3 regions of the Yersinia enterocolitica subsp. enterocolitica genome follow, and region 2 is predicted to be linked to each of the others. Evidence: predicted binding sites of a transcription regulator. Region 2 holds the regulator's gene; each other region holds the start of a gene.

Region 1 (4,291 bases), 1.4 Mb from region 2:
CAATCGATCTGGAGTTTCTGGTGTGGCAGCGTTTAGCCGCCTTGGCAAGGCGTCGAGGTAATACACTGTCAGAGACAGTTGTTCAGTTAATTGAAGATGCGGAACGTAAAGAGAAGTATCAGAATCAGATGTCGTCGTTGAAGCAGGACTTGCAAGATATTCTTGGTAAAGATGTTTGAACCGCACGGATATGAATCAATATCAACACGGCAGAAATAGTGAAATTAAGAAAATGTGATTTGATTCGATTTTCTTAATTTCACGATAAAAAAAACCCCGCAATGCGGGGTTTTTTACGGAAGCAGTAAACTTAAGCCTGTGGCTGAGTTACAACTTCTTTGTAGCCTTTAACTTCGATCTCTACGCGACGATCTGGTGCCAGGCACTCAATCAGAGCAGCACGTGGTTTCACGTTGTCACAGGTGTTGCCTGTAACTGGGTTAGCTTGGCCTTCACCGCGAGCGGTGATTTTGTCAGCAGGGATACCTTTAGAAACCAGGTAATCACGCACGCTGTCAGCACGACGCTGAGACAGAGCTAAGTTAGGAGCTGGTTGGCCGATACGGTCAGCGAAGCCCAGAACCACTACAGAACCATCTTTAGGATCGATAGAGCTCAGTTGTGCATACAGTTGGTCCAGAGCTTGCTGGCCTTCTGGTTTCAACGTTGATTTGTTGAAAGCAAACAGCACGTCAGATTTCAGTGTGAAACGCTTGGTATCAACAACTGGAGCTGGAGCTGGAGCCGGAGCAATTGGAGCTACTGCATCTTCCTGACCGAAACGGTAAGAAACACCTACGCTTAGCATGCCGTTGTCTGGACGAGCACCAACGGTAGCTTTATCACCGATGTTGCTAACCCATTGGTATTCCATACGGGTTGCCCAGTTTTTGGTCCATGCGTATTCAGCACCCAGTGCTACCAGTGGAGAAACACCGGTATCATGGTTGTTTTGACGGTCGCCAGTAGCTGCGTCAAACGCGCTTGAGTCTGCACGCCAAACCATACCACCTAAACGGGTGTACAGGTCCAAATCCTGAGCAATTGGGTAGCTCAGTTTTGCAGCCAGTTGAACGCCTTGTGCTTTAAAGTCGCCGTTACGAACGTCGCCTTTGTAAGGCATACGGCCAAGCCAGTCGTATCCCATTTCAAAGCCCAGGTATTGGTTTGCTTGGTAACCCAAGAACGCACCAGCACCTAATTGGTCTTTATGAGTTGGACCGTCATTGCCTTGGTCGCCATAGATACCGCCAGTGCCAGTATTTTGATACTGAGACCAGCCCAGTTTACCACCGGTGTACCAGGTGTTATCTTTCGGTGCGGCTTGCGCTACTGTAGCGAAACCAGCCAGTGCCACTGCTAATGCGATAGCTGTCTTTTTCATTTTACGCCTCGTTATCATCCAAATAGGCAATGAGCTTTAAAAGCTAAGCCCTTGGTTAAAATTCTTCGTCAAGGTTTTAACGCTCCCGTTAATCACGCTGCCAGTATAATTTGGCGTTTTAGAGCAACCTTGGCGATGTAAAGTCTACAACGTGGTGAGAAAGTTACAAGTGTGATGTGATAAACCGGCTGAAAAAAAAGCGAAATAGTGCATAATCTTTAACGATTTAGCAGTGAAATGTAGTATTTCCTAGACCTTATTTTCCGCCGCAAGCCGCATTCTGACTCGCTTTATGCTGATTTTGCAGGAGTAAGCCCTAAATATTGTAATAATTCATGGGATAAATCCTAAATTTACTTAATGATACAAAGAAGAATGAATTTTTAACGTTGCGCACTGTCCTTGATCGAGTTTTGTCTCATTCAGAGGACGCATAACAAACCCATAAGCATTCCCTAACTTTGCTGCCATACGCAATCTAATGCGGTCATTTTCTGACAATTCGGGTAGCCATCCAAGAACAACACTGTAATTTCCCGTCAACAACGCCTTTTCCATGGCATCAACAGTGGATAATGGATTGATCTGCCTCGCCTGAACGACTTTACTCATTGGTAAACCTGATTGCTGTAACCACAAACGACTCAATTTCTGTTGTGGGGTCAGCCACAAGAGCCACCGGGACTGTTTACCGAGCTGTTGTAATAAAGGAAGCAGTAATTGTGCTACCGCAGGCTGATTTTCACTGTACACAAGTTCACTGATAAGGCCACTATCGGTTGGTGCATCAACTCTTTCCTGTGCGTCACGGGTAATAAGAGAATGATAATTAGCATTATAAGGTTTTAGTGATTGAGTACGCATGATGAACCTCGCCTGTGGTGTCCTGTATGTATATACAGTAGTCACTGTTTGTTCGAAGATCAACTAAATTTTTACAAGACGCTTCGCATTATTGCGATGTAAATACGCAAAAGTTGATTTTGTGTTTGGCTCAGTTATCCATATTGCGTATTTTCTAATTAGCTGTTCCTCTTACACTTATTGCAACTAAAAAGGGACGTTGGATAGGATTTTTACTAAAGGAGTAGTGATGAAAAAAGTATCAGAAAACAAGATAATGCAGGCTCGGTGTCGTTTTGATTTTTTGGGCCAAATCACAGTCCGCTCACAATTTGGTGGTTATGGCCTGTTAGCCAATAACATTATGTTTGCCGTAGTTTCGGAAGGGGAGTTGTATCTACGTGCTAATGATTTGGTTGAAAATTTATTCCGCACCAGAGGGATGGTTAATCTTGTTTATGCTAAACGCGGTCTTCCTGTTTCACTGCGTTATTATTGGGTTGACTCGGCATTGTGGGACGATGATCTTGCATTGCGCCACTTTGCAAAACAGTCATATCAAGGGGCTAAATCCGAAGTTTTAAGTAAAAAAAATCCCCCGGTTCGTTTGAAGGATTTACCCAATCTTAGTGCCAGCCTCGAACGGCTACTATGGAAAGTCGGTATTCAGAGTGCGGCAGAGCTGAAGCTTGAGGGGGCTAAGCGTTGTTATCTGAAGTTACGTACGTTACGGCGCACATTAGGCGTCAATGTATTATTGGCTCTGGCTGGCGCGATAAGTGGCCACCATTGTGCGGTGTTGCCGCTAATGATGCGTAGCGAGCTAATTGAATGGTTTGAAATGCACATTCAGCCGGCTGATGTCGCGCAATATGAAACAATATAGAGAAGGGCCATTGATGGAAACTGGCCCGAGATTTCATTAGTCAGCTTGACCAATGCGTTTATTAAGTTCACTAAGCTCAGGTAATAATTCGAGCAATAAGCCAATTTGTTGTAAAACCAGTTGATCTTTGCTCTCCGGCTCAGGATTACAGCTCTGTAGCCGGGTTAATAAGCCCGCTAATACTTGTGTCATTTTTGTACTGTCGGGTTGTTCTTGTTCAAGAGCACCTTCAACATAACAAATAGCATCATCGAGTAAATTCAACGTGGCAGTATTGGTCAGTTTTTCACGGTGAGCACCTAATGCAGAAATATAACTCAGCATGGTGTGGTTGAGGCAAAGTAAACGAAATGCTGCTTCCTGAGTCTCTTTGTCATTCTTTGGCTCCGCTGACATATTTGAAATAACAGAGGCCAATTCAGCATCGCAATTATGTGCATCACGCCGGGCAACACGGTAGGGCAAGCTGTTATCTTTACCTTGATAATATTGCACTAAAATAGCATCCAGATAACGGCAATTTGCATTTAGTGTCCTGTGAACCACGGCAGGAAGTTGGCGGAATTTCCAGTCAGGCCAGATAAAACTCACTGCGACCCAGGCAATAGCGCAACCAAGTAGCGTGTCAAACACCCGCGGTGCGGCAACCTCAAATCCTTCCCCAAGTAAGTTAAAACAGAGTAAAACCAACAAAGTAATGAACATCGTTGCATGAGCATACTGAACATTGCGGAAAGCAAAAAAGAGTACGCCAGTAATGACAATCAGGATTAACTGACCCTCAATAGACGGCACAAAATAAAGGATGGGTAGCCCAATAAGGATACCTGCCAAGGTGCCAATAATGCGCAGCGCGAGGCGGCGTCTCGTCGCATTGTAGTTGGGCTGGCAGACAAAAAGGCTGGTCAGCAAGATCCAATAACCATGACGCATGCCAGTAAGCTGAATAAACGCATAGCCCACGCAGAGTACAACGGACATGCGCACAGCATGTCGGAAGAGTGCGGATTGAGGGGTCAGATGGCGGCTGATACGCAGCTTGATATCACTCCATCCGGTGAGACGATCGTCGGATAAGCGACTTTCAGGTTGTGGGCCTTCAGCTAATACTTGTTCTGATTCAATGCCAGCCAGCTGGGCATCAATGGCGCGCAGGTTTTTGAGCAAATGAGACAGTG
Region 2 (4,291 bases):
GTCCGATATTGCTGAGCGGTATTTCGGTATGAAGCCTGCAACAGCAGATAAGAAAGCTGGCGCTGGTGATCTGCCGGTTCCCACCTTCCGTATCGGTGACTCACAAAAGGCTCCCAGAATGGTGCACGTTAACGATTTAGCGGACTTTATTGATAAGCGGCGCGGGGAAGCAAAAACAGAGTTGGCGCGGATCAAATAATATTGATGGTGTTGAAAAACTTAGACCACCAGCACCCCAATAGCACCCCGTGAATTTGTAACTTACTGATATTTATTGTTAGTACGTCCCATCGAGCATCGGCGCGACGGAGAAACGTTGCAGGGGGTAATGTGGCTTATCGGCCTGAGTGCTGGAAAAAGTCTGAGCTTGGTACATTTACTGTAGTTTCATCGGTTATGGCTGCATCAATTACCCATTGATATTACTCATTGAGCAAACCAAACAATGGGAAGGAATTTGTGATTATACCATAGAACTTTACGATGGCGGCCTGAGTGATAGTTGTAGCTCAACATATGGCAATCCGCGGCTAGCTGCTGCAACTTGCTAAAGTTGTGACACTCCACGACATCCCATTTTTTTCATCTATCGGCGATTAGCTGTAAATATGATAAAATCGATACCATTCAAATGCTGCGGGATGTACATGATGAACCCTATCAATCAGGAAAAGCTGCTTGCTCAGGCTGAAAGCCTGTGCCAACAACGAAACGTCCGGCTGACACCGCAACGTCTTGAAGTCTTGCGTTTGATGGCGCAACAACCTGGTGCGATCAGTGCTTATGATCTGTTGGATTTACTGCGTGTTTCTGAACCACAAGCTAAACCGCCAACAGTCTATCGTGCATTGGATTTCTTGCTTGAGCAGGGGTTTATTCACCGTGTTGAATCAGCAAACAGCTATGTGTTGTGCCATCATTTTGAAGAGCCAACTCATACTTCGGCATTATTTATCTGCGATCGCTGCAAGATAGTGACTGAACGGACAACTGTTGGTATCGAAGAATCTCTGGCGCAACTGGCCAAACAATCGGGCTTTACCCTGCGCCATACTGTGGTTGAAGCTCATGGTTTATGTGCGGAATGTGGGGAAGTTGAAGCATGCGAAAGCCATGATCATTGTGATCACGACCATTCTATTGTGACAAAGAAGAAATAGTATCTCGTGGTAAAAGTAGACTGTCGTCAGATAGGCGGCAGGATAAATATGAGCTGAATTAGAACCGTAGAAAATATGGATGGGCTTTAAGTAAAACAAGACACCTCCTTGTGTCAACTCGATATAAATAGAATACCTATAGAATATTATTAATTATTAAAGTCACCACTCATTTGAATTTTAAAAAATATAAAAAAAGAATGGTTATTGAATAATATGATTATTCTATAAAACTAAAGGCCAGATATATTTATATCGATATCAGTTTAATTCCGTTTAACGCTGCTACCAGCGATATTTGCTGTGATCTTCCCAGGCCTTCACTTCTTTCTCGGCTTGCTCTTTCTGATAGCCGTATTTCTCCTGGATTTTCCCTACCAGCTGGTCACGCTTGCCTTCAATGACTGTCAGGTCATCATCGGTCAGCTTGCCCCATTTCTCTTTCACTTTACCTTTAAACTGCTTCCAGTTACCGTCGGCTTGATCTTTATTCATAATATCTCCGTTACCTTGGGATTAGTCAGTTTATTTAATTCAACACGGTAAATAATTTAAAATATAATAACTTGTTGCTTCGCTTACCGTATGAATAACTATAGCAGAGGATACTGATAATTAAAGTCAGATTAGTATTAATGACTGCAACTTGAGAAATAAACAGAAAGGAAAACCTCGTAATATTCAGTTAAAACAGCAAGTAATAACTTATTATCGGAATGTTCTCAAACTAGATTGAATTAAATATGAAAGGAGTAAAATTCTTTATATACCCTTCTTAATGAAGGGTATATAGATAAACGCGAAAATCAGATCCAGTCGCCATTACGGATGACACCAACGGCCAGACCTTCAATAGTGAAACTTTGTTCACGCAGATCGACTACAATCGGCTGAAACTCACTATTTTCTGGCAGAAGTTGTACGATATTACCTTGTTTTTTCAAGCGTTTTACCGTTACTTCATCATCAATACGCGCAACAACTACTTGCCCATTACGCACATCTTGAGTTTTATGTACTGCCAGTAAGTCGCCGTCCAGAATACCGATATCTCTCATCGACATTCCATTTACCCGCAACAGGAAATCCGCACTCGGCTTAAACATGGAGGGATCAACTTTATAGTGCCCCTCAATATGCTGCTGCGCTAACAGTGGCTCCCCTGCGGCAACCCGACCAATCAGTGGTAAACCATCTTCTTCTTCCATCAATAGACGGATACCGCGAGAAGCGCCGGAGACAATCTCGATAACGCCCTTACGGGCCAGTGCTTTTAAATGCTCTTCAGCGGCGTTAGGAGAGCGAAACCCCAGACGCTGCGCAATTTCGGCACGGGTCGGTGGCATACCTGTTTGCGCTAGGTGATCGCGCACAAGGTCATAAACCTCTTGCTGTCTGGTAGTAAGTGCTTTCATTCCGCCCCCTGTTTGTTTATACAGTCTTGCTGTGAGTATATACAGGTAAGCGGGTATTGGGAACCAAAGAGTGAATAAAAACAGGGATTAATCACTGTTTACATCCACAGCGATGTTTATCTCATTCTTAGCCGACATGTTGCCAGAGCACGGTTACCCATATAAATAGCGCCAACAAAATGGCCAGAAACACGGCAGCAGATCCCATATCTTTGGCCCGACCTGATAGTTCGTGGAGTTCGCTGCCGATGCGGTCCACCACCGCTTCAATAGCACTATTGATGACTTCAACAATGATGACTAACACCACACTCGCAACCAATAAAATGCGTGCTGTGGCATCTACATCCAGCCAGAAGGCCAGTATGATAGCGAGTATGGCAGCCACTGCTTCCTGACGAAACGCGGCTTCATTTTTCCAGGCTGCGGTTAAACCTTTCACAGAATAACCAGCGGCTTTATAGATTCGGGTTAATCCTGTTGACTGATTTGCCATTTTTATTGCCTTTATCTTAAGTTAATGATGATTTTTGCCGCTTTCTGTTGTCTCATCACCACAGATCTCAAAACCAGTTTCTGGTATCCTTGCGACGAATTGCTAACAAGAGGCTTCATGTAGTTATGTCAGGTTGGCGTAAAATATATTATAAGTTATTGAATTTACCACTTAAACTGTTGGTAAAGAGCAAGGTTATTCCGGCAGATCCTGTGACTGAGTTAGGGTTAGACCCGTCTCGTCCTATTCTGTACGTTTTGCCTTACAATTCTAAGGCTGATTTACTGACTTTGCGAGCGCAGTGTCAGGCACAGGATTTGCCCGACCCATTGATTCCATTGGAAATCGATGGCGTGCAACTTCCCAGCCATGTCTTTATCGATAACGGCCCAAGGGTGTTTCGCTACTACGCCCCGAAGCAGGAATCGGTAAAAATATTCCACGATTATCTCGATCTGCATCGCAACAACCCGGAGCTGGATATTCAAATGCTGCCGGTGTCGGTGATGTTTGGCCGCTCTCCAGGGCGCGAAGGCCACGGTACGCCACATCTGCGCGTACTGAACGGCGTGCAGAAATTCTTTGCAGTATTGTGGCTGGGTCGCGATAGCTTTGTGCGTTTCTCCACCACGGTTTCACTACGCCGGATGGCCAGTGAGCATGGTACAGATAAAACGATTGCCCATAAATTGGCACGCGTAGCGCGGATGCACTTCTCGCGTCAGCGTTTGGCTGCGGTTGGCCCGAGCCTACCGGCACGTCAAGACCTGTTCAAGAAGCTGTTAACCTCCAAGGCGATTGAAAAAGCGGTTGCCGATGAAGCTCGCACCAAGAAAATCTCCCATGAGAAAGCACAGCAAAACGCCATAACGCTGATGGAAGAAATTGCTGCCGACTTCTCTTATGAAGCGGTGCGTCTGTCGGATAGGGTTTTGAGCTGGACGTGGAACCGCTTGTATCAAGGGATTAACGTCCATAATGCAGAACGTGTACGGCAGTTGGCGCAAGATGGTCATGAAATCGTCTATGTACCTTGCCACCGCAGCCACATGGATTACCTGCTGCTCTCCTATGTCCTTTATCACCAGGGGCTGGTGCCGCCGCATATTGCTGCTGGTATTAACCTTAATTTCTGGCCTGCTGGCCCGATCTTCCGCCGCTTAGGTGCGTTCTTTATCCGCCGTACCTTTAAAGGCAACAAGCTCTATTCCACCGTGTTC
Region 3 (4,291 bases), 1.7 Mb from region 2:
CCTACTATTGATGAAGCTAATAAGAAATTTGCTTATTCGCCTGAGCAGTGGGTTGAGTTCTTTACCATGTATAAAACCATGGTAGATAATCATGTTATGCCATCCACCAAATACTATGCTTCATTCGGCAAGAGCAATATGTATGAAATGAAGCCGTGGATTAATGGTGAGTGGGCGGGTACTTATATGTGGAACTCCACCATAACCAAGTATTCCGATAACCTGACCAAACCTGCCAAATTGGTGCTTGGTCCATATCCGATGTTGCCAGGAGCAAAAGATGCCGGTTTATTCTTTAAACCAGCACAGATGCTTTCCATTGGTAAATCAACTAAGCATCCACAAGAAAGTGCGATGTTAATCAACTTCTTACTTAACAGTAAAGAAGGGGTTGAAGCATTAGGTCTGGAGCGTGGCGTACCATTGAGTGCTACCGCGGTAACTCAATTGCGTGCCAGTGGCGTAATTAAAGATGAAGATCCTTCTGTTGCCGGTTTAAATATGGCTCTGGAATTGCCGCATAAAATGACAACTTCACCATACTTTGATGACCCGCAAATTGTTTCACTGTTCGGTGATGCAATTCAATATATCGATTATGGCCAGAAGACCGTGCAAGAAACTGCAGAATACTTTAACAAACAAGGTGATCGTATTCTGAAACGCGCTATGCGTTAATAAATTAAATTAATTTAACTTAAGTATCTATTAAACCCTGCCATTAATTTGGCGGGGTTCTTTTGTTTTATAGCCATAAAATAATAACCAGACAGACATCACAATTTAATATATGTTTAAAAAAAGAATCATTAAGACAGATCTGGATCACATAAATATTTATTAATATAAATAGAATATGCATTCACAATAAATGAAACATTGTTTCTTTGTTGATGGAATTGTTTTTCATTCGTATGTTGATTTTTTATAGATTTGTTAATGACTTTTGATTTAAATAACCATAACCCTGGGATTATATAAAAATGAAATTTAAATTACTGACTCTGGCAGTGGCATCTGTAATCAGCTTTAGTTCTGTTGCAACAACAATTGACTACCGGCACGAAATGAAAGATACAAGTAAATCTGATCACAAAGATCGTTTACTGATTTCCAACCGTTTTGCTAATGGCTTTGGTTTGTCATTAGAAGGTAAATGGGGCCAGCACAGCTCTGATACCACACCAAATAAACCTTTCAATGAACAAGTGAGTAATGGCACCGAAGTCGTTGCCAGTTATGTTTATCAGTTCAATAAAACATTCCAGTTGGAGCCTGGTTTCTCATTAGAGTCTTCTTCTGATTCTAATAACTACCGCCCTTACCTGCGCGGTAAAGTGTCATTTACTGATGACTTCTCAACATCACTGCGTTATCGCCCATATTACAAGCGTAACCAGCCGGCTCAGACTAAAGCAACAGAGAAAGGCCACGAGTTCACTATGTTGTTTGCCTACAACTTCTTGAAAAACTATTCAGCAGAATATGAATTGAACTACAAGAAATCCGAAGACGAAATTCTGGCCAATAAAGAGAAAGAAGAGTGGAGTCATGATGTGAAAGTCGCATACAAATGGGATAAAAACTGGAAGCCATATGTTGCCATCGGCAACGTTGCTGGCAGCAAAACCACAGATGAGCGTCAAACTCGTTACCGTGTTGGTGTGCAGTACAGCTTCTAAGTTCTGACTTTGTAATAGATGTGTTGTCGTTGGTGAACCTGTAGTTATTAGTACCCTCATCATTATTTGTTAATTATGCCCATACCCGTATTACTTTGGGGAAAAGCTGACTCCCGGTCACTTTTCCCCTTTTTTCGCTCTGTCTTTTTGTTAGTGTGATGGTAGCGCTGTCACCTTCGAGATCTAACCCCACTATTTCAGCCCAAAGCCCGATGTTTACATTACAAAGCCTCAGGTTAGCTTACTCTTTCTTATTGCACGTAAAATGAGACATTTAGTTACAGCGTAACGGCTATTCATGTCATTAAAAATCTCATATACTGGATAAATCAACAGCTACAGATTCGGAATTCAAGTATGACAGGGGAAGGACACCTTATTTTTTCTGTCGCCTGCGTTATTTTTGCCAAAAAAGTCGGCCTCACGCCTGAACTGGCACATGGCGATTGGTGGCATATTATCCCTGGCGCCCTGTTAACCTCCTTGCTGCCAGATATCGATCACCCCAAATCAATCCTTGGTCAGCGACTAAAGTGGATATCAACACCTATAGCCCGGGCATTTGGCCATCGGGGGTTCACTCATAGCCTGTTGGCCGTCATTGGTGGTATCGCACTATTTCAAATGGATATTTCTCGCGACTGGATAATTCCCGCAGATGCATTCCACGCGATGATTGTTGGCTATTTCAGTCATCTGTTGGCCGATATGATTACACCGGCGGGTGTACCGCTCTTATGGCCATGCCGTTGGCGTTTTACTATTCCACTATTGCGTCCACAAAAAGGTAATCAATTAGAACGCGTATTATGTGTTCTATTAGTTTGTTTTTCCGTCTATTGGCAAACTGATACCACGATCCCCCTGCTATCCTATATGGAACAATTGAAAAATTTTAGATTGTGATCACACTTTAATGGGTAAACAATCGTCAAATTGTATATATTCCATACAAATCATGGCAAAAATTTATATAACATTCTTTTTGGATATAAGTAGCCCTTCTTAGGAACTGCTAACATACACAGCTAATTGCACAGTTGACTGTGCCTGGCTCTATTCTGAACAAAAATAGAATTAGAATATGCAGCCAGTATTTAAAATAATAATTTGGAGATTTGGGGATGAACCTACCGCTTGTGATTAATGTGCTGTTATTTGTGGCACTGCTATTACTATTGGCACAAACCCGGCATAAACAATGGAGTCTGTCCAAGAAAGTCTTGGTAGGTCTGGGGCTGGGCGTACTCTTTGGTCTGGGCCTGCAATGGGTCTATGGCGCAGACAATCCAGTACTAAAAGAGTCTATCACTTGGTTTAATATCGTGGGTAATGGCTATGTGCAATTACTACAAATGATTGTTATGCCACTGGTATTTGCCTCTATCCTGAGCGCCGTCGCCAAACTGCATAACGCCGCATCTCTGGGTAAAATCAGTGTATTGACCATTGGTACATTACTATTCACCACTTTAATCGCGGCACTGGTAGGTGTCTTGGTCACCAACCTGTTTGGCTTAACTGCCGATGGCTTGGTACAAGGAACACAAGAATCAGCGCGTTTGAGTGCTATCGAAAGCAATTATCTTGGCAAAGTGACTGACCTGACGGTTCCACAGTTAGTGTTGTCCTTTATCCCGAAAAATCCGTTTGCTGATTTAACTGGCGCTAGCCCAACCTCAATCATCAGTGTGGTTATCTTTGCTACATTCCTGGGAATAGCTTCCCTGCAATTACTGAAAGATGATGTTGCGAAAGGCCAACGTGTGCTGGTGGCTATCGACACGCTGCAAGCCTGGGTGATGAAGCTGGTACGTCTGGTGATGAAACTGACCCCTTACGGCGTATTGGCATTGATGACTAAAGTGGTTGCTGGTTCTAATATTCAAGACATCATCAAGCTGGGTAGCTTCGTGGTGGCTTCTTATCTCGGCCTGGCGATTATGTTTGTGGTACACGGCGTGCTGTTGTCTTTCACCGGTATCAACCCGTTGAAATTCTTCCGTAAAGTCTGGCCGGTGCTGACCTTTGCATTTACCAGCCGCTCCAGTGCCGCCAGTATCCCGTTGAATGTAGAAGCACAAACCCGCCGTTTGGGTGTGCCAGAATCTATCGCCAGCTTCTCAGCATCCTTCGGGGCGACTATCGGCCAGAACGGTTGTGCCGGGCTTTATCCTGCGATGTTGGCCGTAATGGTCGCGCCAACTGTTGGCATAAACCCGCTAGACCCAATATGGATTGCCACACTGGTCGGCATTGTCACTATCAGCTCTGCCGGTGTTGCTGGTGTTGGCGGTGGCGCGACCTTCGCAGCACTAATCGTATTGCCAGCACTGGGCTTACCGGTCACTCTGGTTGCTTTACTTATCTCTGTTGAACCATTGATTGATATGGGCCGTACAGCATTGAACGTCAGCGGTTCAATGACAGCCGGTACCATTACCAGTCAATTGATGAAGCAAACAGATAAAGACATTCTTAACAGTGATGATGATGGCGATTTAGCCCATCAGTAAACATCGCTGATGAGTCCTTAAAAGCCAGTCATCCGTGACTGGCAGATTTAATAATACGGCTAGTGATCGAAGGGTTTACCGTACCCAGGGGCA

What was found. Region 2 encodes LexA, which represses DNA repair genes until DNA is damaged. Its sites were predicted from a motif close to TNCTGTATGTACATACAGNA; they were not measured.
Positions count from the first base shown of each region.
Region 1: the regulator LexA is predicted to act here: its motif matches at 2,269-2,288, upstream of sulA (SOS-induced cell division inhibitor SulA).
Region 3: the regulator LexA is predicted to act here: its motif matches at 2,001-2,020, upstream of FGL26_RS05840 (metal-dependent hydrolase).

Region 1 is NZ_LR590469.1:1,503,104-1,507,394, reverse strand. Features, by position in the region: gene matP (macrodomain Ter protein MatP) at 1-179, shown strand, start outside; gene ompA (porin OmpA) at 311-1,384, opposite strand; gene sulA (SOS-induced cell division inhibitor SulA) at 1,742-2,248, opposite strand; gene FGL26_RS07225 (TfoX/Sxy family DNA transformation protein) at 2,478-3,113, shown strand; gene yccS (YccS family putative transporter) at 3,150-4,291, opposite strand, start outside.
Region 2 is NZ_LR590469.1:2,915,693-2,919,983, forward strand. Features, by position in the region: gene FGL26_RS13960 (pyocin activator PrtN family protein) at 1-199, shown strand, start outside; gene zur (zinc uptake transcriptional repressor Zur) at 651-1,160, shown strand; gene FGL26_RS13970 (CsbD family protein) at 1,446-1,655, opposite strand; gene lexA (transcriptional repressor LexA) at 1,967-2,575, opposite strand; gene FGL26_RS13980 (diacylglycerol kinase) at 2,703-3,071, opposite strand; gene plsB (glycerol-3-phosphate 1-O-acyltransferase PlsB) at 3,197-4,291, shown strand, end outside.
Region 3 is NZ_LR590469.1:1,243,960-1,248,250, forward strand. Features, by position in the region: gene FGL26_RS05825 (ABC transporter substrate-binding protein) at 1-678, shown strand, start outside; gene FGL26_RS05830 (oligogalacturonate-specific porin KdgM family protein) at 984-1,682, shown strand; gene FGL26_RS05840 (metal-dependent hydrolase) at 2,040-2,588, shown strand; gene FGL26_RS05845 (L-cystine transporter) at 2,807-4,198, shown strand.